Regions from separate parts of the Frankia sp. CoBUL1 genome, predicted to be linked through region 1. Evidence: predicted binding sites of a transcription regulator. Region 1 holds the regulator's gene; the other holds the start of a gene.
What was found. Region 1 encodes LexA, which represses DNA repair genes until DNA is damaged. Its sites were predicted from a motif close to CGAACNNNNGTTCG; they were not measured.
Positions count from the first base shown of each region.

Region 2: a site for LexA is predicted at 9,617-9,630, ahead of ruvC (crossover junction endodeoxyribonuclease RuvC). Genes of this name have one in related genera too.

Region 1 is NZ_CDXDOS010000007.1:7,129-22,220, forward strand. It holds gene AC08OX_RS01730 (acetoacetate--CoA ligase) at 1-1,345, shown strand, start outside; gene AC08OX_RS01735 (RNA polymerase sigma factor) at 1,517-2,785, opposite strand; gene AC08OX_RS01740 (amylo-alpha-1,6-glucosidase) at 3,361-4,689, shown strand; gene AC08OX_RS01745 (vitamin B12-dependent ribonucleotide reductase) at 4,802-8,665, opposite strand; gene nrdR (transcriptional regulator NrdR) at 8,990-9,535, opposite strand; gene AC08OX_RS01755 (LysM peptidoglycan-binding domain-containing protein) at 9,873-10,235, opposite strand; gene lexA (transcriptional repressor LexA) at 10,540-11,310, shown strand; gene hflX (GTPase HflX) at 11,376-12,836, opposite strand; gene AC08OX_RS01770 (helix-turn-helix domain-containing protein) at 13,285-13,944, shown strand; gene AC08OX_RS01775 (VOC family protein) at 13,884-14,387, opposite strand; gene dapF (diaminopimelate epimerase) at 14,371-15,092, opposite strand, start outside.
Region 2 is NZ_CDXDOS010000006.1:20,907-35,998, forward strand. It holds gene AC08OX_RS01590 (RelA/SpoT family protein) at 1-2,413, opposite strand, end outside; gene AC08OX_RS01595 (adenine phosphoribosyltransferase) at 2,496-3,062, opposite strand; gene secF (protein translocase subunit SecF) at 3,204-4,400, opposite strand; gene secD (protein translocase subunit SecD) at 4,402-6,345, opposite strand; gene yajC (preprotein translocase subunit YajC) at 6,493-6,960, opposite strand; gene ruvB (Holliday junction branch migration DNA helicase RuvB) at 7,142-8,188, opposite strand; gene ruvA (Holliday junction branch migration protein RuvA) at 8,333-9,076, opposite strand; gene ruvC (crossover junction endodeoxyribonuclease RuvC) at 9,073-9,591, opposite strand; gene AC08OX_RS01630 (YebC/PmpR family DNA-binding transcriptional regulator) at 9,695-10,450, opposite strand; gene pdxT (pyridoxal 5'-phosphate synthase glutaminase subunit PdxT) at 10,473-11,072, opposite strand; gene pdxS (pyridoxal 5'-phosphate synthase lyase subunit PdxS) at 11,069-12,001, opposite strand; gene AC08OX_RS01645 (LemA family protein) at 12,151-12,705, opposite strand; gene AC08OX_RS01650 (glycosyltransferase family 4 protein) at 12,777-13,943, opposite strand; gene AC08OX_RS01655 (phosphatidylinositol mannoside acyltransferase) at 13,951-14,829, opposite strand; gene pgsA (phosphatidylinositol phosphate synthase) at 14,865-15,092, opposite strand, start outside.

The DNA of each region.
Region 1 (15,092 bases):
GGCCCGGGCCGCGGGGCTGCCGGGGCTGCTCACCTGGGACGAGCTGATGGCTTCGGAGACCTCCGAGCCCGAGTTCACCCGGGTCGCCTTCGACGCGCCGCTGTGGATCCTCTACTCGTCCGGCACGACCGGCCCCCCCAAGGCGATCGTGCACGGCCACGGCGGCATCCTGCTGGAGCACCTGAAGTCGCTGGCGTTGCACCTCGATCTCGGTCCGGACGACCGGTTCTGCTGGTTCACCACGACCGGCTGGATGATGTGGAACTATCTGGTCTCCGGTCTGCTCGTCGGCGCGACCGTCGTGCTCTACGACGGAGCGCCCGGCTATCCGGCGCTCGGCACCCTGTTCGGTCTGGCGGAGGCCCTGGAGCTCACGTGCCTGGGCACGTCCGTGGGCTACCTGCAGGCCTGCGAGGACGCCGGGCTGGTCCCGCGCGAGTTCGCCGACCTGTCCAGGCTGCGCACCGTCGGATCGACCGGATCGCCACTATCCGCAGCCGGCTATGCCTGGGTGTACGAAGCGGTGGGCCCGACCGTGATGCTGTCGTCGATCAGCGGTGGCACCGACGTCTGCACGGCGCTGGTGGCGGGCCTGCCGACGATGCCGGTGCGGGCCGGGGAGATCGAATCGCGCGCGCTGGGCTGCGCGGTGCGCGTCTTCGACGAGGCCGGCGAGGAGGTCGTCGACGAGGTCGGTGAGCTTGTCGTGACCGCGCCGATGCCGTCCATGCCGCTGTGCTTCTGGGCCGACCCGGACGGCGGCCGGCTGCGGGAGAGCTACTTCTCCGTCTACCCTGGCGTCTGGCGCCACGGGGACTGGGCGAGGATCACACCTACCGGCGCCGTCGTCATCCAGGGACGTTCGGACGCGACGTTGAACCGCGGCGGCGTCCGGATCGGTACCAGCGAGCTCTACAGCGTGGTCGAGCGGGTCCCCGGGATCGCCGACAGCCTCGCGGTCGACACCGCGGACGAGCGCGGGCACGGCGAGCTGCTCCTTTTCGTCGTCCTCACCGAGCCCGGCCTGACCAAGGCGGTGGCCGCCCGGCTGCGCGAGGTTCTGCGCGCCGAACTCAGCCCACGCCACGTTCCCGACCAGATCATCGAGATCACCGAGGTCCCTCGGACCCACACCGGCAAGAAGCTTGAGGTACCGGTGAAGCGCCTGCTCGCCGGGACTGCCCTGGACAAGGCCGTGAGCCTCGACTCGGTCGCCAACCCCGATGCCCTGCTGCCCTTCGCCGCCGCCTCGGCCCGGTCGCGGCGGTCGGCGTCGGAGCCGATGACGGGAACCGCGCTGGAACCCGGCACCGGATCCGACGGAGAGGCCGAACCCGGAGCTTGATACAGCAAAGTCGGATCTTCACCCGGCAAAAACGAAGATCCGACTTTCATCGATCCCGCGATCATGACGTGACCGCCATGATCGCGGTACTCTTGTCTTCCACCCGTGCCGCACCGTGCACCCGTGGACGTGCCCCCGCGGACTCGACCGCAGGTGCGCTCGCCCGATCGATCAGTCGAGGAACTCGCGCAGCCGACCGGCGACGGCGGGCTTGCGCAACTCCCGAAGCGTATCCCGCTCGATCTGACGGATGCGCTCACGGGTCAGGCCGAGCCGGTTGCCCACCTCGGCGAGGGTGTGCTGCTTGCCGTCGGCGAGACCGAAGCGCAGCCGCATCACCTCGCGCTCCCGCGGGCTCAGGCCACCGAGGACGTTCTCGATCTCGTCCTGCATGGCGCCGTAGGAGGCGGCGTCCGCCGGGGAGGTCGCGTCGGAGTCCTCGATGAAGTCACCGAGCACGGAGTCACCATCGTCACCGACCGAGGTCTCCAGGCTGACGGTGTCCTGCGCATACCGGCGCAGCTCCACCACCTGCTCGATCGGCATGTCCAGCTCGAGGGCGAGCTCCTCGTCGGTCGGCTCACGGCCGAGCGTGGAGACGAGCTGGCGCTGCAACCGGGTGATCTTGTTAATCTGCTCGACCACGTGGACCGGGATGCGGATCGTCCGCGCCTGATCGGCGAGCGCCCGGCCGATGGCCTGGCGGATCCACCAGGTCGCATAGGTCGAGAACTTGTAGCCCTTGGCGTAGTCGAACTTCTCCACCGCGCGGATAAGACCGAGGTTGCCCTCCTGGACCAGGTCCAACAGGGTCATCCCGCGACCGCTGTACTTCTTGGCGACGGAGACCACCAGCCGCAGGTTCGCCGAGACGAGCTGCTGCTTGGCGGCATGGCCGTCCTTGACCAGCAGACCGAGATCACGACGAAGATCGGCGGGCAGGTCGGGGACGCTCTCGAGCTTGTACTCAGCGAACAGGCCCGCCTCGACCCGCTTGGAGAGTTCGACCTCCTGGGCGGCGTTGAGCAGCGGCACCTTGCCGATCTCGCGCAGGTACATGCGCACGAGGTCGGCGGTACCCGCGTGTTCGGCGGTGGACCGGCTGGCGGCGGTGGCGTCGTCGCTCGCATCCTCCTCGTCAAGGAGTTCGATGCCAACGGCGTTGAGGCGCGCGATGAGAGCGGGCAACAGTTCAATACCGATGTCCGCGGACTCGAGCGCGTCACGCAACTCGGAGCGGCTGATCTCGCCGGCCTCGCGACCACGGGCGATGACCTCGGCCACCGCGCTCACATCGAGCTCGTCGGTATCGTCGGGAACAGCGGCCAGCGAACGGCTGGGAGCGGTGCGGACAGGAGGAGCGGCCCGACGAGCACGCCGCGGGCTACGCGGGCGGTTGTCGTCGGTGCGCTCGGCAAGTTCCAGAGCAGGCAGCGTCATCAGTGGCAAATCCGATGGTCGGTGCGGGTGGGTCGTCTCGTTCTGTGCACGTGGGAGGTAACGAACGAAGACGCGGAACCATTCCCCGTGCAGGCACACCCGGACATCAGCGATCGCCGGGCCTACCAAGCAGTGTAGACCCTAGCCCTCGAGACGCTGCACTCGCTGCCGCGAAGACTACCTGGCAGATTCCACCCTGTGGCGCGAACCGCGGACTCTCCTGAGCTTCTCTGGTGGCCGAGCACCCTGCGGATCAGGCCAGCGTCAACTGTAAGCAACAGATCCACTACTTACTGTAGAAGTTTTTTGCGTTCCATCATCCGTGCCATATTTTCTGACGATCACCGGTCGGTGCTAACCCGTAACGGTAGTCGGCAAGCCGACACCCGCGACCCGGCCCGGACCCGGGCTCTCCACCGGGACGGAACGACCGGCGGGCCGACGCGGGCGCCGCCGCCGACACCACCCCGACGCCACCCCGACGCCGAGGCGCTCGAGAACGGCGATTCCGTTAGGCGGGCCACACCCGACGGACCCTGCCTCTGTGCACAGCGTGTAACCGCTACTCTCACACGATGTCCGTCCCCAGCCTTCCCGCAGACCTGGCGGCACTACGGGAAACCGCGATCGACGTGCTACGAGACAACGACCTCGGCGACATCACCCGGCCCTCCCCGACGCTCTACCCGCACCAGTGGCTCTGGGACAGCTGCTTCATCGCGATCGGACTGCGCCGTCTCGACCCGGGACGGGCCGCCAAGGAGGTCCTCTCGCTGCTGCGAGGCCAGTGGCCGAACGGCATGATCCCCCACGTGATCTTCGCGGAGACCTCGGACTTCTACCACGCCGGTCCGCAGCGCTGGCGCTGCGACCAGGTGACCACGACCGCCGGCGGAGTGCAGAGCACGGGGGTCACCCAGCCGCCGATGATCGCCGAAGCCGCCGTCCGGATCGCCGCCATGATGACGCCATCCGCCCGCGACGCCTTCTACCGCGCGTTGTTCCCCGGCCTGCTGCGCTTCCACACGTGGCTCTACCTCGAACGCGACCCCGACGACGACGGTCTCGTCACCCTGGTCCACTCCTGGGAGTCGGGGATGGACAACACGCCGGCCTGGATGGAGATCACCAGGCCGGCGGCTCCGCTGGGAGTGCGGGCACTGCGCCGGATCAACGGCGGCGACGCGCTGCGGCGCGATGCCAAGGAGGTCCCCCCCGACGAGCGGCTCACCTCGGGAGACCTGTTCACGCTCTACCGGATCGTGCGTGAGCTGCGGCGGGCGCACTACAACTTCCGCGAGATCCGTCGGAGCATCGTCCCCCTCGTCCAGGACGTCGCCTTCAACGCGATCCTCATCCGGGCCAACGAGCACCTCACCGCCATCGCCGCCGAGATCGGCCAGACCATCCCCGCCTGGCTGTGGCGGTCCATGCACAGGACGCGCGAGGCGATCGAGCGGCTCCACGCCGACGGCACCTACTACAGCCGCGACTTCCGGACGGGAACGCTGCTGCGCCACGAGACGATCTCGGGGTTCCTGCCGCTCTATGCCGGGGTCGTGCCCGAGGACCGGGTCGACGAGATGGTCAAGACGCTCACCTCACCGCGCTACTGGTCCCGGTTCGGCATCGCGAGCGTGCCGCTCGACGACCCGGGCTTCCTTCCCCGGTGTTACTGGCAGGGTCCCGTCTGGGTCAACATGAACTGGCTGATTGCCGACGGGCTGGAGCGTTACGGTCGGCTCGACGCCGCGGAGAACCTGCGCCAGAACACGATCGACATGATCGCATCGTCCGGGGCGATGTTCGAGTACTACTCACCCCTCGACGGTTCCGGCGCGGGCAGCAACCGGTTCTCCTGGACCGCGGCGCTCCTGGTCGACCTCCTCGCCGCCGAGCACTGAGCCACACCGCCGAGCACTGTCTCGGAGCAGGGACCCGATGCGGAGCAGGCGGCCGGTCCGACCGGGTGCCCGATGCGCATCGGGCACCCGGTCGGACCGGCCGCCGCGACGCCTAGCTGCAGCCGCTGGTCGAACCGCACTGCTCACAGACGTAGCAGCTACCAGCTGGCCGCATGGTCACCCCGCAGGTGAAGCAGAGCGGAGCATCGACCACGGTCTGCGCGACGAGCGACTCGCCGGGCGGTGCCAGCCGCAACTCCCGTGCCACGTACGCCGGGCCGTTCCCTACCGCCGGACCGGGCGGGACGCCCGGGTCACCCCGATCGGCGACGGAAGCCGAGGATCCGGTCACCGCGGCCCCCTGGGATCCGGCCGGGCCGTCGATCCCGGCGGGCTGCGCCGATCGCGCGGCCTCCACCGCCGGCGCTGGACCGTACTGACCCGCGACCCGACGGGCCCGGTCGGCCGCGGTCGAGATGCCGAGTTCGGCCCGCTGATCGGCGTCGAGATAGTCGAGCGCGAGGCGACGGAACAGATAATCCATGATCGACTGGGCGATCCGCACGTCCGGGTCATCGGTCATCCCAGCCGGCTCGAACCGCATGTTGATGAACTTGCTGACGTACGCCTCCAGCGGCACGCCGTACTGCAGGCCGATCGAGATGGCGATCGCGAACGCGTCCATCACGCCCGCCAGGGTGGACCCCTGCTTCGACATCTTGATGAAGACCTCACCGAGACCGTCGTCCGGGTAGGAACCGGCGGTCAGATAACCCTCGGCCCCACCGACGGAGAAGGACACCGTCCGCGACGGGCGGGTCTTCGGCAGCCGGCGGCGCACCGGCCGGTACTCGACCTCCACCGGGGCAGGTCCGACGGAGCCGGCGGTCCCGACCGCGTCTCCCGTGCCGGCCCCGACTCCCGTGCCGGCCCCGACTCCCGTACCGGTCCGGGTGGCGGCCAGCTCGGCGGCCTGCTTCGCCCCCTTGACGTCGGTCAGCGGCTGGCCGACCTTGCAGTTGTCCCGGTAGATGGCGAGGGCCTTCAGACCCAGCCGCCACCCCTCCAGGTAGATCTGCTCGACCTCGGCGACCGTGGCGGTCGACGGCATGTTCACCGTCTTCGAGATCGCGCCGGAGAGGAACGGCTGTACCGCGGCCATCATGCGGACATGGCCCATCGGGGAGATCGCGCGCTCCCCGATGGCGCAGTCGAACACCTCGTAGTGCTCCGGACGCAGGCCGGGAGCGTCGATGACGTGCCCGTGCTCGGCGATGTACTCGACGGTCGCCTCGATGGTCTCCTCGGGGTAGCCGAGCGCCTGCAGGGCCGCCGGGACCGTCTGGTTCACAATCCTCATGCTGGCGCCGCCGACCAGCTTCTTCATCTTCACCAGGGCGAGGTCCGGCTCGATGCCGGTGGTGTCGCAGTCCATCGCCAGACCGATCGTGCCCGTCGGGGGGAGCAGGCTGGCCTGCGCGTTGCGCCATCCGTGCTTCTCGCCGACGGTCTGCGCCCGGGCCCATTCCCGGGACGCGGCGGCGAGGATCCGGGAGTCCTCGGCGTGCACGCTGCGCACCGCGTCGTTCGCGGCGGCATGCTTGCGCATCACCCGCCGGTGCGCGTCCGCGTTGCGGGCGAAGCCGTCGTAGGCGCCGACGATCCCGGCGAGTTCGGCGGAGCGCCGGTAGGCGGTGGCCGTCATCAGCGAGGTGATCGATGCGGCCAGCGCCCGGCCGCCGTCCGAGTCGTAGGCCCGGGCGCTGGCCATCAGCAGGGCACCGAGGTTGGCGTAGCCGATGCCGAGCTGCCGGTAGGCCCGGCTGACCCTGGTGATCTCCGGTGTCGGGAAGTCGGCGAAGCAGATCGAGATGTCCATCGCGGTAATGATCAACTCGACCGCCGCGACGAACGCCTCGGCGTCGAAGCTGCGGTCCGGGCGCAGGAACTTCAGCAGGTTCAGCGAGGCCAGGTTGCAGCTGGAGTTGTCCAGGTGCACGTACTCGCTGCACGGGTTGGAGGCGCTGATCCGGCCGCTCTCGGGGCAGGTGTGCCAGTCGTTGATCGTTCCGTCGTACTGGATGCCGGGATCGGCGCAGGCCCACGCGGCCTCGGCGATCGTGTGGAACAGCCCGCGGGCGTCCACCGTCTCCAGGACGCGGCCGTCGAGGCGGGCCCGCAGGTCGAAGCCGCCGCCGTCGACGACCGCCCGCATGAACTCGTCGGTCACCCGGACGGAGTTGTTGGCGTTCTGGTATTGCACGGAGGCGATGTCACGCCCGCCGAGGTCCATGTCGAAGCCGGCGTCCCGCAACGCCCGGATCTTGGCTTCTTCCCGGGCCTTCGTCTCCACGAACTCGACGATGTCGGGATGATCGACGTCGAGCACGACCATCTTCGCCGCCCGCCGGGTCGCGCCACCAGACTTGATCGTACCCGCCGAGGCGTCGGCGCCGCGCATGAAGCTCACCGGCCCGGAGGCGGTGCCCCCGGAGGACAGCAGCTCCTTCGAGGACCGGATGCGGGACAGGTTGAGCCCGGCCCCGGAACCCCCCTTGAAGATCAGCCCCTCTTCCCGGTACCAGTTCAGGATCGACTCCATGGTGTCGTCCACGGAGAGGATGAAGCAGTTGTGCACACGGAGGCCGGCGGAGAGGTACTCGCCGCTGTCGGTCTGGATGTCGTAGACCGGCATCGGCCCGCGCGGCTCAATGCGCTCGATCTGCAACCGCTTCACCGGCTTCGCGGCCTGGCCGGGCTGATCGAACGACGTCTCCAGCTTCGCGGCCTTCACCGGATCGAGGAAGCCGATCTCGTCCGCGAACGTCCGCCGGTCACCGGCGTTCTGAATGCCCAGGCTCCAGAGGTCGTGGCGGTCGGGTCGCGGATCCGCCTCGCGGCGTACCCGCGCGAAGATGCCGAACCGGGCGAGCAAACCCTGCACCCCGCGAATGAGGCCCTCGCTAATCATGTCCAGCCCGATCAGCGTCGAGCGCTCCCGGCGGGACACGTAGCCATCGGCCTGGAACAGGCTGCGCAGATAAGCCGCGACAACGGGTAGCGGAGCATCATACAGCCGGGTCGGCACAGTCATCGCCTCGATGGTCAGCGAGGCGTTCGTACCGGCGTACCGACCAACAAAACCGTCCGCCTGCAGCCGGCCCGCGAGCGCCGCCTCGGCGATCTCCCGTGAAGTGATCTCACCCTCGCCCGGGGCGATGGTGCGATGCCACTCGAGGGTGTCCCCGGCCCGCAGCGCGCCGGCGGGGACGAAGGCCCCGGCACCCGCGGAGGTGCTCCGCCACACCAGATGATCGGCGGTGACGTCGAGCGCGTGACCGGCCCTCGTCCAGATCCGCAGGACGTCCTTGACGCCGTTGGACTTGGTCGCGATCACCTGGGTCAGACCGTGCGCGTCGAAGACCTTCATCCCCACCGCGTCCGTCTCCACCAAGGCGCCGATGGGAACCAGACCGGATGGCGTGCTGACGAGGGCGTCATAGGGCTGGCACGCCGAGACCTGCTGCGGCGCGGGGGTTCCCACGTTGAACCAGACCGGCGAGTTGAAGCTGAAGACCTGGTGGAGCAGCATCCAGGTCAGTTCGTGCTCGAAGATCTCGGCGTCGGTGTCCGAGGCGAAGTAGCCGTGCTCGCGGCCGGCCGCGCCGTAGGCGTGCACGACCCGATCGATCAACTGCCGCAGCGACCACTCCCGCCCCGGCGTGCCGGGCGCCCCACGGAAGTACTTGCTGGTAACGATGTTGGAGGCGTTCACCGACCAGAACTGCGGGAATTCCACTCCCCGCTGCTCGAAGTTGACCGAGCCGTCCCGCCAGTTGGTCATGACGACGTCCCGGGACTCCCAGGTGACCTCGTCGTACGGGTGGACGCCGGCGGTGGTACGTGACCGCTGGATCTTCAACCCACTCGCTTTCGCCGCTGACCTGCTCGGCTTCGTGCCGCGGCTGTCGGTCATGACGCTCCTCGTCTTCACTCGTCAGCTCCAACCTTCAACAATGTGTTGTGGGCATCCCCGCCCCAGGCCGCAGCCAGCGGACGTCGGGACGGTGCGGGGCCGGACCTCGACGCACGGCGGTGCCCGCGGGGACGAGCACGCGCACGGCAAACACACGCACGGCGAACGGCACCAGCCAGGTCGAGCCGGGCCGCATGCGTGCCGTCCGGGAGGTCCGCGGTCCTCGCACGGCCGCGACGCGGGATGTCACCCGTCGCCGGCGGGACCGGGCCGGCACGGCGAGCCAGGGCGATGTATGACGCTTTCGGTCGAGCGGTCCCGGCCCTACCTGCTATGCACCTGCTGGGTGCCGATCACCGGCGAGGCATCGACGGCGCCGCGCGGGACCGGTCGTGCTGGTCCATCCCGCGTGGTGGGAGGTCCGGCGGCCTCGGAGCGCAACGCGGCGATCGCGGACTCGAAGTCAGTCAACGACTCGAAGGCCAGGTACACCGAGGCGAAGCGGAGATAAGCCACCTCGTCGAGCTCACGGAGCGGACCGAGGATCGCCCGGCCGATCGCCTCCGCGGGCACCTCCGCCGACCCCGACGAGCGGACGGCGTCCTCTACCCGCTGCGCCAGAAGCGCGAGATCATCATCCCGCACCGGCCGGCCCTGGCAGGCCTTGCGGACACCGGCGATGACCTTGGCCCGGCTGAACGGCTCGGCCGCCCCACTGCGCTTGCGAACCTGAAGGGACGCCTCCTCCATCGTAGTGAACCGGCGACCGCAGGACAGGCAGGACCGCCTGCGGCGGATCGCCGAACCCTCCTCGGCCTCCCGACTGTCAACGACGCGACTGTCCGGATGCCGGCAGAACGGGCACCGCACGCGCTACGCCTCCTTCGCCCGCGCCGGAGCCGACCGCCCCGGACCGGGGATGAGGGACACCGTTGAGGACCCGGCATCCACGCCGGAAAGACCACCTTGTGGATGGACCGCCAGCTCCCCGCGGAAGACCTGTGGAACAACCTGTGGATGACTTACACCCCGGTAAGCACCAGATGTTGTGTCCAAGGTAGCGCACGGCCCCAGAGATGAGGACAGCACCCCCGTGTGGTCCGTGTGGTCCGCATCGCACGTGGCACCGCACGTGGACGAAAGACGACGGTGCGCGAGAACCCTGCGCCGAGACACTCGTGGACCCGGAAAGCCGGGAAGCCGGGCGTCAGGGAAGGAGTAACGACTGGCCCGGGGCGATCAGTGGTGACCGCAGGTGGTTCAGCCGCATCAGCCGGTCCACCATGACCCGGGTGTCGGCGCTCTCGTCGAGCGCCACTGCCACCTCCCACAGCGTCTCCCCCGGCACGACCAGATGGTGCCGCGGCGCCTCCGCGGTATCCGGCCCGGCAATCGACACCCCAGGCATGATCATGATTGCTACCGCCACGACGACCGCCACGACGATCGATACCACCACCACCCGACCCCGCCGGGTCAGCCGGAGCGGCGGGGGTGCGGGCGGGCGACGACCCACCCGGTCTCTGGCCATCGACAGGTCGACGACCCGCGCCCTGTGTGCGGATCCCACGGCACCCTCCCGTTCCGACGACACCGAACGCCGAAGATCGAACCTTCGTTCGATCGAACGCGTGGTCGATTGTCGCATCGGGAACCGGAAACCGCCAGGGACACGCTCGAACAGACGTTTGAGATTCTGCGACCCGCCGGTTACCGTCGAGTCGATCGGGTGTGAACCGGGCGGTTTCCCCCGGTCACGGACGGCGGCGAGTCGGTGGGTGACCGCTTCCGGAGCGGGACGGTCCGCCGTGCGGTCGCCGGCCGGCCGGTGGCCGCACGGCGGAAGAAAAACGCGACGAGGAGAACGGTAAGCGATGACTAGCCAAGGCAGGGGTACGCGCCGGGGCGGAACCCGCGGCAACGTGCGAGCCTTTCCCGAAGGCCCCACGGACGCGGGCCTGACCCCCCGGCAGCGCAAGGTGCTGGAGGTCATCCGGGCCGCGGTGGAGCGGCGCGGGTATCCGCCCAGCGTGCGGGAGATCGGTGAGGCGGTCGGCCTCACCAGCACCAGTAGTGTGGCTCACCAGCTCAAGGTGCTCGAGGAGAAGGGCTACCTGCGGCGGGACCCGAACCGCCCGAGAGCGATGGAGGTTCTGACCGTCGAGCACCCCCGGCGACGCGCGGATGTGGGCGCGGGCACGACGACGGTGGCGGGCACGATTCCCATCATCGGTGAGGCGGCGCCGGGCACCACCGAAGGAAGCAAGTCGGAGGCGGCCTACGTGCCGGTGCTGGGCCGGATCGCCGCCGGTGGCCCGATCCTGGCCGAGCAGGCGGTCGAGGACGTCTTCCCGCTACCCAGGGAGATCGTCGGCGAGGGCACTCTGTTCCTGCTCCGGGTCGTCGGCGACTCGATGATCAACGCGGCGATCTGCGACGGTGACTGGGTGGTCGTCCGCCAGCAGCCGGTCGCGGACAACGGGGAGATCGTCGCCGCAATGATCGACGGGGAGGCGACGGTCAAGCGTCTGCGGCTTCGGGACGGCAAGATCTGGCTACATCCGGAGAACTCGGCCTTCGCCGACATCCCCGGTGAGGATGCGACCATCCTCGGCCGGATCGTGGCTGTGCTCCGCAGGGTTTGATGTGGATCGGCCGGCCGCCCGTCGGGCGGCCGGCCGGGTTGCCTCGCGTCTGATCGCTCCTGGGCTCAGGCCCGGTAGGCGTGCAGCTCCGCTGCGAGTCCCGAGGAAACCCGGGCGGACAGCCGGGTACCGGTCTCGGTGTGCTCCATCGTGAGCACCTCGCCGTTCGCGTGCACCCGGGAGACCAAGTCGCCCCGGGTGTAGGGCACGAGCACGCGCATCTCCACGTCGGGATGCGGCACCCGGGCACAGAGCGCGTCGACCAGCGCGGCCAGCCCCTCGCCCGTACGTGCCGAGACGAACACGGCGTCCGGGGCGAGCTGGCGCAGCCCCGCGACGACCGTCGGCTCCACGGCGTCCACCTTGTTGACGACGATCAGCTCGGGAACGCCGCCCGCGTCGATGTCGTTGAGAACCTCGCGCACGGCGGAGATCTGCGCGGCCGGATCCGGCGATGATCCGTCCACAACGTGCAGGATGAGATCGGCATCGGCGACCTCTTCCAGCGTCGAGCGGAACGCCTCGACGATCTGATGCGGCAGATGCCGGACGAATCCGACGGTGTCGGTCAGGGTGAAGGCCCGGCCGTCCGGCAGGGTCGCCCGCCGCACGGTCGGATCGAGGGTGGCGAACAGCGCGTCCTCGACCAGGACACCCGCGCCGGTCAGCCGGTTGAGCAGCGACGACTTACCGGCGTTGGTGTAACCGGCGATCGCCACGCTGGGGACCTCGCCCCGCCGCCGGGCGGAACGCTTGGTCTCCCGCACGGTCGTCATCGCGGCGAGCTCGCGGCGCAACCGCGCCATCCTGGCCCGCAGCCGCCGACGATCGGTCTCGATCTTCGTCTCACCGGGACCGCGGGTACCGATGGGCGCCCGGCCGCCGCCACTGGCCGCGGCCCGCGACATCGACTCACCCCACCCACGCAGCCGGGGCAGCATGTACTGCAACTGCGCGAGCTCGACCTGGGCCTTGCCCTCGCGAGAGGTCGCGTGCTGGGCGAAGATGTCCAGGATGAGGGCCGTCCGGTCGATGACCTTTACTTTGACGACCTCCTCCAGCTGCCGCAGCTGACCCGGGGTGAGCTCGCCATCGCAGACCACCGTGTCCGCGCCGGTCGCCGCGACGACCTCGGCGAGCTCGCGGGCCTTGCCCGAACCGACGTAAGTCGCGGCATCCGGCCGGTCGCGACGCTGCACGAGCGCGTCGAGCACCACCGAACCGGCGGTCGTGGCGAGCGCCGCGAGCTCCGCCATGGAGCTCTCGGCCGACCGCGGGGAACCCGACGTCCATACGCCGATGAGGACGACACGCTCCAGCCGCAGCTGCCGGTACTCGACCTCGGTAACGTCGTCGAGCTCGGTGGCGAGACCGGGAACCCGCCGCAACGCGGCGCGATCCTCCAGGTCGAAACCGTCCCCAGAATCGTCGAAAAAGTTCGACAGGTAAGACGAATCGGTATCGGTCAGCTTGATGAGGGATCTGTCGAGAGTGGACGCATCGAAGGCGTCAGCAGGAAGTGTCATACCATCCGTTCTCAACGCGGCCCGCTACCGCACCATTCCGCGATCATTCCGTGCCGCCTGCTCCGGCCGGGCCCCACGACCCGGTGGCCCGAGGAGGATCCGCCGGACCGGAAGACCCTGCCGCACTCGTGGCGCGCCTCCCCCTCGTTTCCCGGCGAATCCCGTCGCCAACCAGGGTCCCACGTCACCACGTCGATCGCGAACCGTTTTGCCGCCCCGCCGACGTAGCCTCTGCGACGTGTACCACGAGTACCACGAAAGACGGGCCCACCGCCTCGCCGCGACGATCTGGGACAGCTCGGGCCGCCCGACTCCCCCTGGACACCCCCCGGGCACCACGCGGACGACGGCGGACCGGCATCCGGACCGCACCGGGCCCTCGGACCGCACAGGGCGCACCGAGCGCACAGGTGTGGTGGGCAGTCGGCGAGTGTTGCCGGACGGATGCATGGACATCATCTGGAGTTCCGACGCCAATCTGATCGTCGCGGGGCCGGACACGGCGGCGAAGCTGGTGCGCTGGGCACCAGGCGTGCGGCACGTCGGGCTCCGCTTCGACTCGGGCTCTGGACCATCCCACCTCGGAGTGGCCGCGGACGAACTGCGCGACCAACGCGTCCCGCTCGCCGACCTGTGGGGCGACGGACCGGCGCAGCGACTCGCCGAGCGGCTCGCCATGGCCGCTGATCCCCTGGTCGCATTCGAGTCGTCGATCGCCGCCCGGCCCGTTCACCCGGCGCTCGTGGACCGGTTGGTTCCCGCCGTTCTGGCGGGTGCCCGCGCCCGGGCGCCTGTGGACGACCTCGCGCGCACAGTCGGGCTGAGCGAACGCCAGCTGCTGCGTCGCTGCCGGCGCGTCTTCGGATATGGCCCGAAGACGCTCGCCAGGATCCTCCGGATGCAGGACGCCCTGCACGCGGCGCGGGCCGGCATCCCGTTCGCGGTCGTGGCGGCCGAGGCCGGCTACGCCGACCAGGCGCACCTCGCCCGGGAGGTACGCGCGCTCGCCGGAGTTCCGCCGACTCACCTCATCCGAAATGTCAACGTTCAGGACGAGCTGGACGTCTCGGTATCGGATGTCGCGGCCGCTACGGGCAGTGGGGCGTAGAGGTCGACGTGGTTGCCGTCTGGATCGAGCACGACCGCGTACCGCTGGCCCCAGAAGGCGTCCCAGGGCGGAAGGTGGCCGGTGTGACCGGCGCCGACGAGGTCGGCGTAGACCTCATCGACCTCGTCCGGCGTGTCGCAGGCGAAGGCCAGCCCGACCCGCGGCGAGCCGGTACCCGCCGACCAGCGCGGATCAAAGGATCGGATGGTCGCCTCGCTGTCGAACGCGAGGCGTGGACCGCCGGGCAGCTGCACCTCGACGTGCGGCTGGGCGTCGGCCCCGGCGGGCAGATCGAGGCCGAGCCGGCGGTAGAACGCCAGGGACCGGGCCATATCAGCGACGATCACACCGGTCAGGGTGAACGATGGTGGCATGAGGGCACCGTAGGGCAGGCAGGCGGACCGGGTCTTGCAGGAAACGGACACCTCACCCGACCGGGTCATGGGCCTCCGCATGGCGCAGCACGCCGTCGAAGACCAGCTCGGCGGGCCCTCGCAACAGCACGGTCTCCGGCTGCCAGATCACGACCAGGCCGCCGCCGGGCACATCCACCTCGACCTCGACCGGCGCACCCGCCGGCCGAGCACCTCGCCGGGCCGCCCAGGCCACCGCGACCGCGCAGGCACCGGTGCCGCAGGACGCGGTCTCCCCGACCCCACGTTCGAACACCCGCATCGCCACCCCACCCGGCCGGTCAACGACGATCTCCACATTCACCCCGTCCGGGAAGTCAACCGGGGAGAACGATGGTGGTCGGGTCAGGTCGAGCCGACGCAGCCCGGCGACGTCCAGGTCGCCGGCGAAGCAGACCGCGTGCGGATTACCCATCGAGACCGCGGTCGCGGTGAAGTCACGATCGGCGACGGTGACCGGGGCCCCGGGTCCGTCGATGATCCGCGGCGGTCCCATGTCGACCGTGACGTCACCGTCCACCGCGGCCTCGACGAGCCGCAGCCCGGCGCGGGTCGCGACGTGGAACCGTCCGGGCTGGGCGTATCCGGCGTCGACGAGGTAGCGGGCGAACACCCGGGCACCGTTACCGCACATCTCGGCAACCGAACCATCAGCATTGCGGTAGTCCATGAACCAGCGCGCCCGGCCGGCCAGACCGGCCGCCTCGGGAACCGCGGCGCAGAGCACCACCCGCA
Region 2 (15,092 bases), on a different contig from region 1:
CGGACAGTACCCGGGTGACATCCGAAAGTAGTTTGGTACGGTCCATCGCCTCGACCTGGATCACGACGAGGAACACCGAGCCCGACGACGGCGCCCACTCGACCTGGATCATGCGGTCGTGCGGCCCGCCGCGCAGCCCCGACAGGTTGGAGCAGTCCGTCCGGTGGACCGACACTCCCTTGCCCCGGGTGACGAAACCGGCGATCTCGTCGCCGGGCATGGGGGTGCAGCAGCGGGCGAGCTTCGTCCACACGTCGGGAGCACCGGTGACGAGCACCCCCGCCTCCCCGGTCGAGCGACGCAGCGTGCGGATCGGCAGCTCGGTCTCACCCGCGTCCTCCTCGGCCCCCTCCGGACCGCCGAGGGCCACGAGCAGCCGCGAGACCACCAACTGGGCGCTGACGTGGTTCTCCCCCACGGCCGCGTAGAGGGCGGCCACGTCGGCGTAGCGCAGGTCCTTGGCCAGGTTCAACAGCGCGTCCCCGCTCATCAGGCGGGACAGCGGCAGGCCGTGGCGGCGCATCGCGCGGCCGATCGCGTCGCGGCCGGCGACGATCGCGTCCTCCCGGCGCCCACGAGCGTGCCACTGGCGGATCTTCGTCCTGGCCCGCGACGAACGGACGAACATCAACCAGTCCTCGCTCGGGCCGGCCGAATGGGCCCGCGAGGTGAAGATCTCGACCGCGTCGCCGTTGTCCAGCGGGGTGTCCAGGGCCGCGAGACGGCCGTTGATCCGGGCCCCGACGCACTGGTGGCCGATGTCGGTGTGCACCGCGTAAGCGAAGTCCACCGAGGTCGACCCGGCAGGCAGCGGGATGACGTCGCCCTTGGGGGTGAAGACGAAAACCTCGTCGGTCTCGGCGGCGAACCGCAGGCTGTCGAGGAACTCTCCCGGGTCCGCGGTCTCCCGCTGCCAGTCGAGCACCTGACGCAGCCAGGTCATGAGGTCCGCATCGGGTCCGCCCTTGCGCCGACCGGCCCGCCCGCCCTCCGGGGTCCCCGCCGAGGGCCGGGCCGCAACCCCGTCCTCCTTGTACTTCCAGTGCGCGGCAATGCCGTACTCGGCCCGGTTGTGCATCGCGTGCGTGCGGATCTGCAGCTCGACCGGTTTGCCCTCGGGACCGATGACCGTCGTGTGCAACGACTGGTACATGTTGAACTTGGGCATCGCGATGTAGTCCTTGAACCGGCCGGGAATCGGCTTCCAGGTCGCGTGCACGGTACCCAGCGTGGCATAGCAGTCCCGGACCGAGTCGACCAGGACGCGGATGCCGACCAGATCATAGATGTCGTCGAAGGAACGGCCGCGCACCACCATCTTCTGGTAGATCGAGTAATAGTGCTTCGGCCGCCCGGAGACGACCGCCTTGATCCGCGCGTCCCGCAGGCCGACCTGCACCTGCCCGATCACCTCGGCCAGATAGACGTCCCGGCTCGGGGCCCGGTCAGCGACCAGCCGGACGATCTCGTCGTACCGTTTCGGATACAACGCGGCGAACGAGAGGTCCTCCAGCTCCCACTTCAACGAGTTCATGCCGAGCCGGTGGGCGAGCGGGGCGTAGACCTCGAGCGTCTCCCGAGCCTTGCGTTCCTGCTTGTGCTCGGGCAGAAAGCGCAGGGTACGCATGTTGTGCAGGCGGTCGGCGAGCTTGACCACCAGCGCGCGTGGGTCGCGGGCCATCGCGACGACCATCCGGCGGATGGTCTCCGCCTGGGCCGCCTCGCCGACCTTGACCCGGTTGAGCTTGCTGACCGCGTCGACGATGAGCGCGATATGGTCACCGAAGGTGTCCCGGATTGCATCGACGGTAAGCGTCGTCTCCTCGGGGGTGTCGTGCAGCAACGCTGCGGACAGCGTCGCGGTGTCCATCCCCAGATCGGCGAGGATGCTCGCGACCGCGATCGGATGAGTGATGTACGGGTGGCCGGAGAAGCGCACCTGGCCGGCGTGCGCGGCGTCGGCGACCTCGAACGCCTGCTGCACCTGGGCGATGTCGGCGCGCGGGTGGTTCGCGAGCAGCCCACGCAGCACCGGGTCGAGAGCCGAGGGAGGCGTCGCCCGGTGCGTCGCAAGGCGGGAGAGCCGACCGCGCACCCGACGCGGCAGCGGCGGCGACTCGTGCCCCAACCGGGGGACGACCGGGGAACCGTCCTCGGGACGCCGTCCCATGCCGACCGCGGTGACCAGCTCGGACCCCCCCGGGGATCCAGCCGGTGGCTCCTGCCCGCGGACGTCGCCACCATCCGCAGCCGGCGGCTGTGCCGGCCCGTGGGCTGCCGGCCCGTGGGCTGCCGACTCACGCGCCACCGATCCGGCGGTGGCCCGCGCGGCATCGCCCACCGGCCGGGGCTCCCGGAAGGGAGTGACGGCGGGCGGCGAAACTCCGGTGGTCACCGGCGCTGCCTCGGGCACGGACCGCTCCTGCGTAAGGACTAGACACCGAGCCTAACGCCGCACTGGTCAGAAGCCTTCCGCGGACCTCGCCCGGGCGAGGTCAAATCGTCAGAAGGGAGACGACATCGAGCGGCGCGACCCGATCACGGCCCGGCAGGAAGGACAGCTCCATGAGGACCGCCAGCCCCACGACCTCCCCGCCGCCAGCCGCGAGCAGGCTGTGTGCGGCGGCCGCGGTGCCACCGGTGGCCAACACGTCGTCAACGAGCAGGACCCGGTCGCCGTCGTGCACCGCGTCAGCGTGGATCTCGATCGTGGCGGCGCCGTACTCCAGGTCGTAGGAGGCGCTTCGGGTCGGCCCCGGCAGCTTGCCCTGCTTGCGGATCGGCACGAGGCCGGTGCCCAGCCGGTCCGCGACCGGCGCGGCTAGCAGGAAGCCCCGCGCCTCGATGCCGGCGATCGTGGTAGCCCCCAGCTCCCGGGCCGCGTCCGCCAGCGCACCGATGACCACCCCGAAGGCGGTCGGCGTCGCGAGCAGCGGGGTGATGTCCTTGAACACGACCCCTGGCTGCGGCCAGTCGGGAATGTCGCGGATGTGGCCACGTAGGACCTCGGCGACCGCGTCGTGCGCGGCGGACCGCTGCGGTGCGTCGTCGATGCTCGTCATCGTGCCGCTTCTCCCACCTTCAGGGTCGTCTGGACTTCAGGGTCGCCCGGACATTAAGATCGTCCTGACATCAAGATCGTCCGGAGATCCGCCGCCACCCGATCGGAGCCCCGCCCAGATCCGCGCGGCCGGCGACCTGGCTCACCGGCGTTTCTTACCGCTCGGCCGTCCGCGCCGGCCGGGTTTGCGCCCCGCGGCGCGCCGAGCGGGGGGCGCGCCCGACGGTCGTCGGGCGGCACCGCCCAGGTTCGCCCCGGCCGGAACCGGTTCACGCGCGCCGGAGACGGGAGCGTCCTCACCCCAGCCGGCCGGATCGACCGCCGCGCCGGCGGGAACAGCCGTGCCCGGCACACCCGCGGCGGCCCGGACCCGCCTGGCGCGCTCACGGGCGACCCGCGCATCCAGCGCCCGCACGGCGGGGTCGCCGCGCTTGAGGTCGACGAGCAGCGGCGTGGCAAAGAACAGGGAGGAGTATGTACCGGAGGCGATACCGACGAACTGGGCGAGCGCGAGGTCCTTCAGCGTGCCGGCACCGAGCAGACCGGCGCCGACGAAGAGGAGGGATGCGACCGGGATGAGGGCGATGAGGGAGGTGTTCAGCGAACGCACCAACGTCTCGTTGAGCGCGTCGTTCGTCGCCTCCGCGTAGGTCCGCCGCGTCGACGTGCCCATGCCCGCGGTGTTCTCCCGCACCCGGTCGAACACCACCACCGTGTCGTACAGGGAGAATCCGAGGATCGTCAGCACGGCGATGACCGTCGACGGCGTCACCTCGAAACCTACCAGCGAGTAGACACCCATGGTGACGACGAGGTCGTGAACGAGAGCGGCCATCGCCGCGAGCGCCATCCTCCACTCGAACCGTACCGAGAGGTAGATCACAACGAGCACGAGGAAGACGGCCAGGCCCTGGAGGGCCTTGTTCGTGATCGTCGATCCCCAGGACGAGCCGACGGTCGACACGGCGATGTCGCGGTCCGGGTTCGACACCGAGAAGCGCTTGGCCAACGCGCCGGTCAGCTCACGGGTCTGGGCGTCGGAGAGGGTCGGCGTCTGGATCCGGAACTGGTGGGAGGTCTCCAGTTGCTGGACCACACTGTCCGCCGGATCGAGCCCGATGCCGGACAGCGTGTCCTCGACCTGCGCGACGGTACCGCCACCGCTGGGTAGCTGGAAGACCGCGCCACCGGAGAACTCGATACCGAAGGTGAAGCCACGGAAGATCATGCTGATGATGCAGACGGCGACCACGACGCCGGAGACGGCGTACCAGGCCTTGCGCCGGCCGACGAAGTCGACGTTGAAGTCGCTGCGGTAGATCCGCCCGACCAGTGCCATCTCAGCTCTCCCGCCTCTGCCCGGCCGGCGCCGGCCGCTTGGCCAGTCGCGCCCGGGTGGAAGCGGCCTGCGCCACGCCACCGCCACGCCCGCCGAGGGTCTTCGGACTCAGGCCCGAGTACCGGCTGACCGAGAACAGTCTGCGCCGCACCAGCAACGTCACCAACGGCCGGGTGAAGATAAACATGATCACGACATCGCTCAACGTCGACAGCCCGAGCGTAAAGGCGAAGCCGCGCACCGAGCCGATCGACAGGATGTAGAGGACCGCGGCGGCCAGGAAGGAAACCGTGTCCGCGGAGAGCATCGTGCGCCGCGCGGCGGGCCAGGCACGATCCGTGGCCGCCCGGACCGTGCGACCGGCCCGAACCTCGTCTTTGATCCGTTCGAAGTAGACCACGAACGAGTCCGCCGTGACACCGATCGACACGATCAGGCCGGCGATGCCGGCCAGGGTCAGCGTGAACCCGATCGCCACGCCGAGCAGCACCACCGAGGCGTAGATCAGCAGACCGCTGACGGCGAGGGAGATGATCACGACCATGCCCAGCGCCCGGTAGTACAGGAAGGAGTAGGCGATGACGAGAACGAGTCCGATGGCGCCGGCGAGCAGTCCGCCGTGCAGCGAGTCACGACCGAGGGTCGGCGAGATGGACTCGGCCTGGGAGCGCTCGAAGGCCAGGGGAAGGGCACCGTAGCGCAGCACGTTGGCGAGGTCCTCGGCGTCGGACTGGCTGAAGCCGCCGGAGATCTGGGCCGATCCGGGGATACGCTCGTTGGTCTGCGGCGCGGACTGCACCACCCCGTCGAGCACGATCGCAACCTGCTTGCCGATCGTGCTCTCGGTCAGCTTGGTGAACTTGTTCTGGCCCGGACCAGTGAACTCGACGTTCACGACCCACTGCCCGGTGGTGATGCCCGTGGTCCCGCCGCCGCCCTGCAGGCCCGCGGAGGCGGTCTTCACATCCGTCCCGACCACCGTGGCCGGCTTGAGCAGGTACTTCGTCGTCCCGGTCCGGTCACAGGCGGCGGTCCAGTCCTGCGGGCGGTCGGTGCTGACCGAGGCTTTGCGGACGTCGGCCGCTGCGCACGTCAGCGACTCGTAGCGAGCGAACACGTCAGCAGGCGGGCTGTCCCCGGTCGACCCGGTCGACCCGGTCGCCGCCGGCGCGGGGGCCGGAGAAGCCGAGGCCACCGGAGAAGCCGAGGCCACCGGAGAAGCCGAGGCCACCGGAGAAGCCGAGGCCACCGGAGAAGCCGAGGCCACCGGAGAAGCCGAGGCCACCGGAGAAGCCGAGGCCACCGGAGAAGCCGAGGCCACCGGAGAAGCCGAGGCCGCGCCCACCGCGGGTGTGCCCGCGGCGGCCAGCGACACCGGCTGGGCGATCAGGCCGCGGCCCGTGCCGTCACCGAGTGCGGCCGGTTTGTTAGACGCGGCGGGTGCCGGGGATGACGGCGCGATGCTCGGCGTGCTCTGGCCGGCCGTCGGGGCCGGCTGGCCCGTCGCACCCGGCGTGGATGCGGAGGCCGCACCAGTGGGGGTGGGCACCGGGGTGGCCTGGCCGGACGTGGCGACCTCACGGAAACGCAGTTCAGCGGTCTGCCCGACCAGATCCACGACGTCGTTGCGGCCGCGGCCGGGCACCGAGATCTCGATCTGGTTGCCGGTACGATGAACCTCGGACTCGGCAACGCCCAAGCCGTCAACGCGCTGCCGGATGATGTCGACGGCCTGGTTGACGGCACCACTGTCGACGTTGTTTCCCTGCGTGGCACGAGGCGTGAGGATGACGCTCGTCCCGCCCTGCAGGTCGAGCCCGAGCCGGGGCTTCCAGTTTCCGGTAGCGGCCATGAGGCCGTAGAGGACGACGATCAGACCGCCGAGGATCCCCAGCCGGGTCCAGACGGAGATCCCCTTGGGTACCCGTGCCGAGCCGCGTGCCACCTGCGAGTCCCTTCCTCACGCGCCGGTGTGCCGGCGCTCGTTCGTCTCGCCGCTGCCCGGACCGGCGGTGCCTAAAGTATCCGAACGAATGTCACCGAGGGTGCGTTCCGCTCCCCGAACGGTAGTGCTCGGCCAGGTGACCGGCGATCACAGCTCCTTGCCGGGCGGGTGTGTCGTTTCACCGCCCGTGCCACCGTCCCCACCGGGGAGGCCACCGCCGGGATGCGACGCCTCGGCGCCACCGGGGCCGTCGGAACCGTCGTCGTGCGACCGCGGTTCCCCGGAGGACTCCCCGCCGTCCCCGGCTCCGTCGGGCGTACTGATCACCCGAGCGACCGCGCTGCGCGAGAAGCGGCAGACGACATCGGGCGCAACCTCCAGCAGGAGGTCGCCGTCCTCCATCTCGACGACCGTGGCGTAGAGACCAGCGGTGGTCATCACCAGGGTACCGGGAACGATCCGCGATATCTGCTGCTGTTGCGCCCTGGCGCGGCGCCGCTGCATCGAGAAGAAGTAGACGATCACCAGGATGAGGATCAGCGGGAACAGAAGCCCGCTGATCGAACTGCCCCCGTCCTTGCCGGCCGCCACCGAAGCTGCCACGAGTACGTGCACGTCCTGCCCTCCTGATGTGTTGCGGCGATCGTACGTATCGATCGGATGCCTGTGGTGGGCAGGGCGGTTGTGCCCGGCACTCAGGACCTCCTCCGGCCGGAATGGCCGATGCTACGGGGACGACTCACCCCGGACGGACTAATCACCTTCAGTGACTACTCCCCGACCGACCCTCTCACAGTCATTCTCCCTCGGTGAACAGCGAGACCTGGGTACGACCGAGCGGATCGGTGACGGGGTCCAGACCGAGGTGCTCGAAGGCGGCGGGGGTGGCCATCCGGCCCCGGGCGGTACGGATCAGCAGGCCGGCACGCAGCAGGAACGGCTCGGCCACGTCCTCCACCGTCTCCGGTTCCTCCCCGACCGACACGGCGAGCGTGGTGAGCCCGACCGGACCGCCGCCGAACCGGGTGACCAGCGCCTCCAGCACGGCCCGGTCGAGACGGTCCAGTCCGAGCCCGTCGACGTCGTAGATCCGCAGCGCCGCCTGGGCGATCTCGCGGGTGACCACTCCGTCGGCCCGCACCTCCGCGTAGTCGCGCACCCGGCGCAGCAACCGGTTGGCGATGCGGGGCGTACCACGCGACCGGCCAGCGACCTCGGCGGCTCCCTCGGCGGTGAGGGTGACCCCCAGCAGGCCGGCCGAGCGAGTCAGCACCCGGGCGAGCTCGTCGGCGTCGTAGAAGTCCAGATGGGCGGTGAACCCGAACCGATCCCGCAGCGGGCCGGTCAGCAGGCCCGACCGGGTGGTAGCCCCGACCAGCGTGAATGGCGACACGTCGAGGGGGATCGCGGTCGCGCCCGGGCCCTTGCCCAGGATGACGTCAACCCGGAAGTCCTCCATCGCGGCGTAGAGCAGTTCCTCGGCTGGCCGGGCGATCCGGTGAATCTCGTCGAGGAACAGGACCTCTCCCGGGGAGAGGGCAGTGAGGATCGCGACGAGATCCCCGGCGCGTTCGATCGCCGGCCCACTGGTCATCCGCAACGGAACCTCGAGCTCCTGCGCCATGATCATCGCGAGGCTGGTCTTGCCCAGACCGGGCGGGCCCGACAGCAGGACGTGGTCCGGCGGGCGACCACGCGCCCGCGCCCCCTCGAGCATGATTGTGAGCTGCTCGCGCACCTTACGCTGGCCGACGAACTCGGCCAGGGTGCGCGGACGCAGCCCGGCCTCGAAGGCGCGCTCCTCGGGACTCGCCGCGGCGGACACCAGGCCGTCGTCACTCATGTCCCACCTCCGCGTACCCCCGCTCCGGCTGACCGCCGCTCCGGCTGACCGCCGCCCCGGCTGACCACCGCCCCGGCTGACCACCGCCCCGGCTGACCACCGCCCGACGCGGTCGCGCGCCGCATGGCGGCGTCATAACGGCCCTCACCTGCGTAGCACGGCAAGACTTGCGCGCAGCAGGGTCGCGGCGTCGGGCGGAGCGCCGCCGGTTCCCGAGTCGGCCCCGGCCCGGGAACCCGGGGCGCCTTCCTTTCCCGGGACGTCTCCCTTGCCCGGGGCGGCCTGCTCGCCACCGGCTGCGGCGCCCTCGCCCGCGGGCGCGGCCAGGACCACGAGCGCCCGGGACACGGCGTCGTCGGCCTCACGACCCGAGTAGCCCAGGCCCACCAGCGCCTCCCGCACGGTCGCCGCGACCCCGACGGTATCGGCCGGCATCGGTTCCGGTCCCGGCGTCGGGCGCGGGCCGGGCAGCGGCGCACCGTCACCCGGCGGACCGAGCCGGTCCCGCAGGTCCAGGACGATGCGCTGCGCGCCCTTGCGCCCGATACCGGGGACCTTCGTCAGCACCGCGAGATCCTCCTCGGCGACGGCGCGGCGCACCGTGTCGGGATCGTGCACCCCGAGCACGGCCTGGGCGAGCTTGGGCCCGACTCCGGCCGCGCTCTGCAGGATCTCGAAGACGTCGCGCGCATCGGCGTCGGCGAAGCCGTAGAGGGTCAGCTCGGTCTCGCGCACGATCAGGGTGGTGGCGAGGGAGGCGGACTCCCCCACCCGTAGCCGCGACAGCGTCGACGGCGAGCAGTGGACGAGCAGGCCCACCCCGCCGACCTCGATGACGGCGGACAGCGGGGTCAGCGCGGTGACCGTGCCGGCCAACGACGCGATCATCGGGTGGGTCCGCCCGGCGCGGCGGAACGGAACCGGGCCAGCGCCGGCCCGCGCCACAGGTGGCAGAGCGCCAACGCGAGGGCGTCCGCCGCGTCGGCCGGGCGTGGCGCCTCGGTCAGCCCGAGCAATCTGGTGATCATAAAACTGACCTGCGCTTTGTCCGCCCGGCCGCTGCCGGTCACCGCGGCCTTCACCTCACTGGGCGTGTAGAGACCCACCGACAGGCCCCGCCGGGCGGCCAGCACGATGGCGACCGCCCCGGCCTGCGCGGTACCCATCACGGTACGCATGTTCGCCTGGCTGAAGACCTTCTCGACCGCGACCGCCTGCGGGCGGGTGCGATCGAGCCAGGCGTCGATGCCATCGGACACGGCGCACAACCGTTCGGCGACCTCGGCGGTGGCGGGGGTGCGCACCACCCCCACCTCGACCAGGCGGGCCCGGATGCCGAGGCCACCGTCGACGACCCCCAGGCCACACCGGGTCAGCCCCGGATCGACCCCCAGCACCCGCATCCACCCTCCCGACCGCACGTTCACAAGAACATTCGTTCGATTCTAGGGGCGGCGACACAACCGGACATCCACGACACGCCCAACGGATCGCCCGAGAGGACGATCAGCTGCCGACGAGCTCCATCACGTCATCGGAGATGTCGGCATTGAACCAGACGTTCTGGACGTCATCGAGATCCTCGACCGCCTCGATGAGCTTGAGGACCTTGGCGGCGGGTTCGGCCTCCAGCGACACGCTCACACTCGGCAGCCAGGAGATGTCCGCGGAGGTGACCGCCAGGCCAGCATCGGTGGCGGCCACCCGCACGGCGTGCAGATCGGTCGCCTCGGAGACCACCTCGAAGGCCTCCCCGACGTCGTTGACCTCCTCCGCGCCGGCGTCGAGCACTGCGAGCAGTACGTCGTCCTCGGTGAGGCCGGCGGTCTTCTCGATAAGCACGACACCCTTGCGGTTGAACAGGTACGACACCGACCCCGGGTCGGCCACCGTGCCGCCGTTACGGGTGATCGCCACCCGGACATCCGACGCCGCCCGGTTACGGTTGTCGGTCAGGCACTCCACGAGGATCGCCACCCCGCCCGGGCCGTACGCCTCATAGGTGATGTCCTCGTAGTTCACCCCACCGGCGAGCTCGCCGGAACCCCGCTTGACGGCCCGTTCGATGTTGTCGTTCGGCACGGACTGCGACTTCGCCTTGGCGATGGCGTCGGCGAGCGTCGGGTTGCCCGCGGGGTCTCCGCCGCCCGTCTTGGCCGCCACCTCGACCGTCTTGATCAGTTTGGCGAACAGCTTGCCCCGGCGGGCATCGATGACCGCCTTCTTGTGCTTGGTGGTCGCCCACTTGGAGTGGCCGCTCATGACCTGCCTCTCTTGCGCCCGATCATCGACCGGACCCGGACGATCGGACGCTGTCGACGAATAGCCGGTGCACCCGGGCATCACCGGTCAGCTCCGGATGGAACGCGGTGGCCAGCAGCGGTCCTTGGCGGACCGTCACCGGCGCCTCGGCGACACGGGCCAGGACCTCGACCGCGTCTCCTGCCTTTTCTACCCATGGTGCCCGGATGAAGACCGCGTGCACAGGTGGCCCCGTCACCCCGACGACCTCGAGGTGTGCCTCGAACGAGTCCACCTGCCGGCCGAAGGCGTTACGCCGGACGACGATGTCCAGCCCGCCGATCAGTGGTTGATCCGGCCGACCGCCCACGACGTCCCGCGCAAGCAGGATCATGCCAGCACATGAACCGAACACGGGCAACCTCGCGGCCACCGCCGCCCGCAACGGCTCCAACAGCTCGAACACGCGCAGCAACCGGCCGATCGTGGTGGATTCACCTCCGGGCAGGACGAGCCCGTCGACCTCGGCGAGCTCCACCGCGTGGCGCACCGCCACCGGCCGCGCGCCGGCCTCGGTGAGCGCCCGGGCGTGCTCGCGCACATCCCCCTGCAACGCGAGGATGCCGATCCGCGGGCCACTCACCAGCCGCGGTCGGCGTAGCGGGCTTCCGGGGGAAGCTCGGTGACGTTGATGCCCACCATCGCCTCGCCGAGGCCCCGGGAGACCTTCACCAGAACGTCGGGGTCCTTGAACATGGTGGTCGCCTCGACGATGGACCGAGCGCGGCGCGCCGGGTCCCCGGACTTGAAGATCCCGGACCCGACGAACACCCCGTCCGCGCCGAGCTGCATCATCAGCGCCGCGTCCGCCGGGGTGGCGATACCGCCGGCGGTGAACAGCACGACGGGCAGCCGACCGAGCCGGGCCACCTCGGCGACCAGCTCGATCGGGGCGCGCAGCTCCTTGGCCGCCGCGTAGAGCTCCTCGGCGGGCAGCCCCGACAGCCGGGCGATCTCCGCCCGGATGGTACGCATGTGCACCACGGCGTTGGACACCTCGCCGGTGCCCGCCTCACCCTTGGAACGGATCATCGCCGCGCCCTCGGCGATCCGGCGCAGCGCCTCCCCCAGGTTGGTGGCTCCGCAGACGAACGGCACCGTGAAGCGCCACTTGTCGATGTGGTGGTGCGGGTCGGCAGGCGTGAGAACCTCGGACTCGTCGACGTAGTCCACCCCGAGCGCCTGCAGCACCTGTGCCTCGACGAAATGCCCGATCCGGGCCTTGGCCATGACCGGGATGGAGACCGCCTCGATGATCTCCGAGATCATGTCGGGATCACTCATCCGCGCCACCCCACCCTGCGCCCGGATGTCGGCGGGAACCCGCTCCAGCGCCATCACCGCGACGGCGCCGGCGTCCTCGGCGATGCGGGCCTGCTCGGCGGTGACCACATCCATGATCACACCGCCCTTGAGCATCTCCGCCATGCCGCGCTTGACGCGGGCGGTACCGGCATGCCGGGCGGAGTCGGTCGCCGGGCCGGCGGCGGGGGCAGTCTGGCCCTCGGACATGATGTGCCGTCTCTTTTCACTGGGTCGGGTCGCCAGGGCCGCGGGGTACCGGCATGTCTGGCACCTGCATGTCGGCTACCCCACCGGATGGTTCCCGTACGGGTGGGTCGGTTTTCCATGGTACGGCGATCTCGCGACCGGCCGGGCCGTCAGGAGGCCAGCCCCGGCAGGTCGTCGTGAGGGACGCCCTCGCCACGGATCGGCAGGGCGTCGTCGATCTCGAAGTAGCCGGCCGGCGGCCGGCGGCCGGCCAGGTGCGCCATCCGCACCACGCGTCGGCCGGCAAGTGCCCGCAGGTCGCGGACCGCGTCGTTGTGGAACTGCCGGGCGAGCGCGACCCGGGCCGCGCAGGAGTCGACCGCATGCAGCTCGGCGGGGTGGTGCTGGCCGGCCGCGGCGACCTCGGCGGACCGTAACGCCCGGCTCAGGGCATTCTCGCTCTGCTCGACCGCGGCGTCCAACGCCCCCCCGGCGAGCAGGTCCGGATAGGCCGTTCGGGCCCGGGCCACGCTCTCGCCCAGCTCGGCCAGCTCACACCGCAGGGCCAGCTCGCGCGCGGCGTCGGCGCGGGCGACCAGGTGCGCCACCAGCCCACCGCGGGCGTCCGCGACCCGGGCCGCGAGTCGGTCGAGCCGAGTGGCCAGCCAGGTCAGATAGGTCGCGATCGCCACCACCAGGGCGACCACCACCACGACGACGGTCATCCCGCGCAGCGTAACCAACGGCCGAATATGACGTGGCTCTGGTACCGGGGCAGGTCAGTTACCGGGGCAGGTCAGTCCCCACTCCTCGCGTCGCCCCGGACCGGCAACCGCGTCGCCGTCGCGACCGACACCCGCATGTCCCCGGAGACCATCTGGTACACCCCGACGATCCGCTCGGCGATGGCCCGCCAGTCGTAGGCGGCGACGACGGCGCGACCGCGTTCCACCAGCCGCGCGGCGCCGGCGGGATCACGCAGCACCTGGGCCAGGGTCGCGGCCAGCCGCGCGGGATCGCCGACATCGAACAGCCTGCCGGCGCGCCCGTCATCGAGGACCCGGCGGAAGGCGTCGATGTCGCTGGCCACCACCGGGGTCCCGGTCGCCATCGCCTCGAGCAGCACGATCCCGAAGCTCTCCTGACCGGTGTTCGGGGCGCAGTAGACCTGCCCGGAGGCGAAGACCCGGGGCTTGTCAGCGTCGGAGACCATGCCGACGAGGTCGACCCGCGAGCGCAGGGTGGGCTCCAGCCGGGCCCGCACCGCCGCCCCGTCACCGGGCCCCGCCACCAGCAGCCGGACACCGTCGATCTCGGCGGCGAGCGCCGGCAGGGCTGCGAGCAGCACGTCAAGGCCCTTGCGCGGCTCGTCGATGCGCCCGAGGAACACGACGGTGGGCCGCCCGTTGTCGTAGTCGGGCAGGGGCCGGGCGCCGGCGAAGTTCTGCACCGCCACCCCGTTCGGGATCAGGATGGCGTCGGCGCCCAGATGCTCGACGAGGGTGCGCCGGGCCGCCTCGGAGACCGCGATCCGAGCCCGCAGCTTCTCGAACGACGGCTGCAGCGCGCCCTGGGCCGCGGTGAGGAACCGCGACCGGGGGTTGGCGGTGTGGAAGGTGGCGACGATCGGTCCGTCGGCCAGCATGCAGGCCAGGAGGCTGACGCTGGGCGCGGTCGGTTCGTGGGCGTGCAGGACATCGAAGTCGTGCTCACGCAGCCAACGGCGGACCCGGGCGGCCGAGACCGGGCCCATCAGGAGCCGGGCGACGGAGCCGTTGTAGGGCAGCGGTAACGCCCGACCCGCGTCCACCGCGTAGGGCGGCAGGGTCCGTTCGTCGTCCACCGGGGTGATGACGGACACCTCGTGACCGGCGGCGATCAGGGTCTCGGCGAGGTCACGCACGTGCGCCTGGACCCCACCCGGTACGTCCCAGGCGTAGGGGCAGGCCAGACCGATCTTCACGGCGGCGTCATCCGTCGTCGCGCCAGATCCGCTGGAGCATGTGCCAGTCCGCGGGGTGCGCGGCAACGCCGGCAGCGAAGGCGTCTGCGAGTCCCTGCGTCATCGTCGGGATGTCGCTCGGCTCGACGGCGGGATGGATCCGCCCGCTCCACCCGTCATGGTCGAACCAGAGCGTGGCGGGCAGCAGCGCCGCTCCGGTGCGCAACGCGAGCGCCGCGGGCCCGCCGGGCATGGTGACCGTGGCGCCGAAGAACCTCACCGGGATCCCGCCGCGGGAGAGATCCCGGTCCGCGAGCAGGCAGAGCATCCCCCCGGCCAGCAGGCGGTCGGTAAGCAGGTCGAACGGAGGAGCCTGCCCGCCGGTCAGCGGGACGACCTCCATGCCGAGTTCCGAGCGGAAGGCCAAGAACCGCTCGAAGAGCGCCTCCGGCCGCAGGCGTTCGGCGACGGTCGTGAACGGCACGCCATTCGCCACCAGCCAGGCGCCCGCCTGCTCCCAGTTGCCCATGTGCGGCAGCGCCACGATGGTCCCTTTCCCGCGGGCGTGCGCATCCCACAACCGATACTGGTCCAGCAGCCGCAGCCGGCCGACGACACGGTCCAGACCGATCTCCCGGAAGCGGAACACCTCCAGCCAGTACCGCGCGTAGGAGCGCATCGCCGCCCGGGTCAACCGGTCCAGATCGGTTCCCGGCGGCGCCACCCGGGCGAGATTCGACCGCAGCCGGCGCACCCCCCGCCCGTCGCGGCGGTAGGCCAGGTCGGCGCCGAACCGGAACGCCGCGGCGGCCACGGGCTGCGGGAGCAGCCGGACGCCGCGCCAGCCCAGCGCGTAGGCGAGGTCGGTGAACCGCCCGGCTGCCGCCGCCCGCCCGCCCGTCGTCAACGCTCGGCTCTTCGTCGGGTCGTCTCGATGACCGCTCAGCGGCCGTTGCGGCCGGGGCCGAAGGTGGTCGCGGTCCGGGACGCAGCCGCGGTCCGGGACGCGGTGGTCGGGGCCGCCCTTGACGTCAACGGGGAGGGAGGGTCCCCCGCGCGGTACCACTGCCGGTAGACGTGGACGACCCGTTGGACGACCGTCAGCGTGGTGGCACCGACGAGGAACCACAGCGCCGCGGGCAGGAGGTAAGGCACCCCGAGGCCGTACAG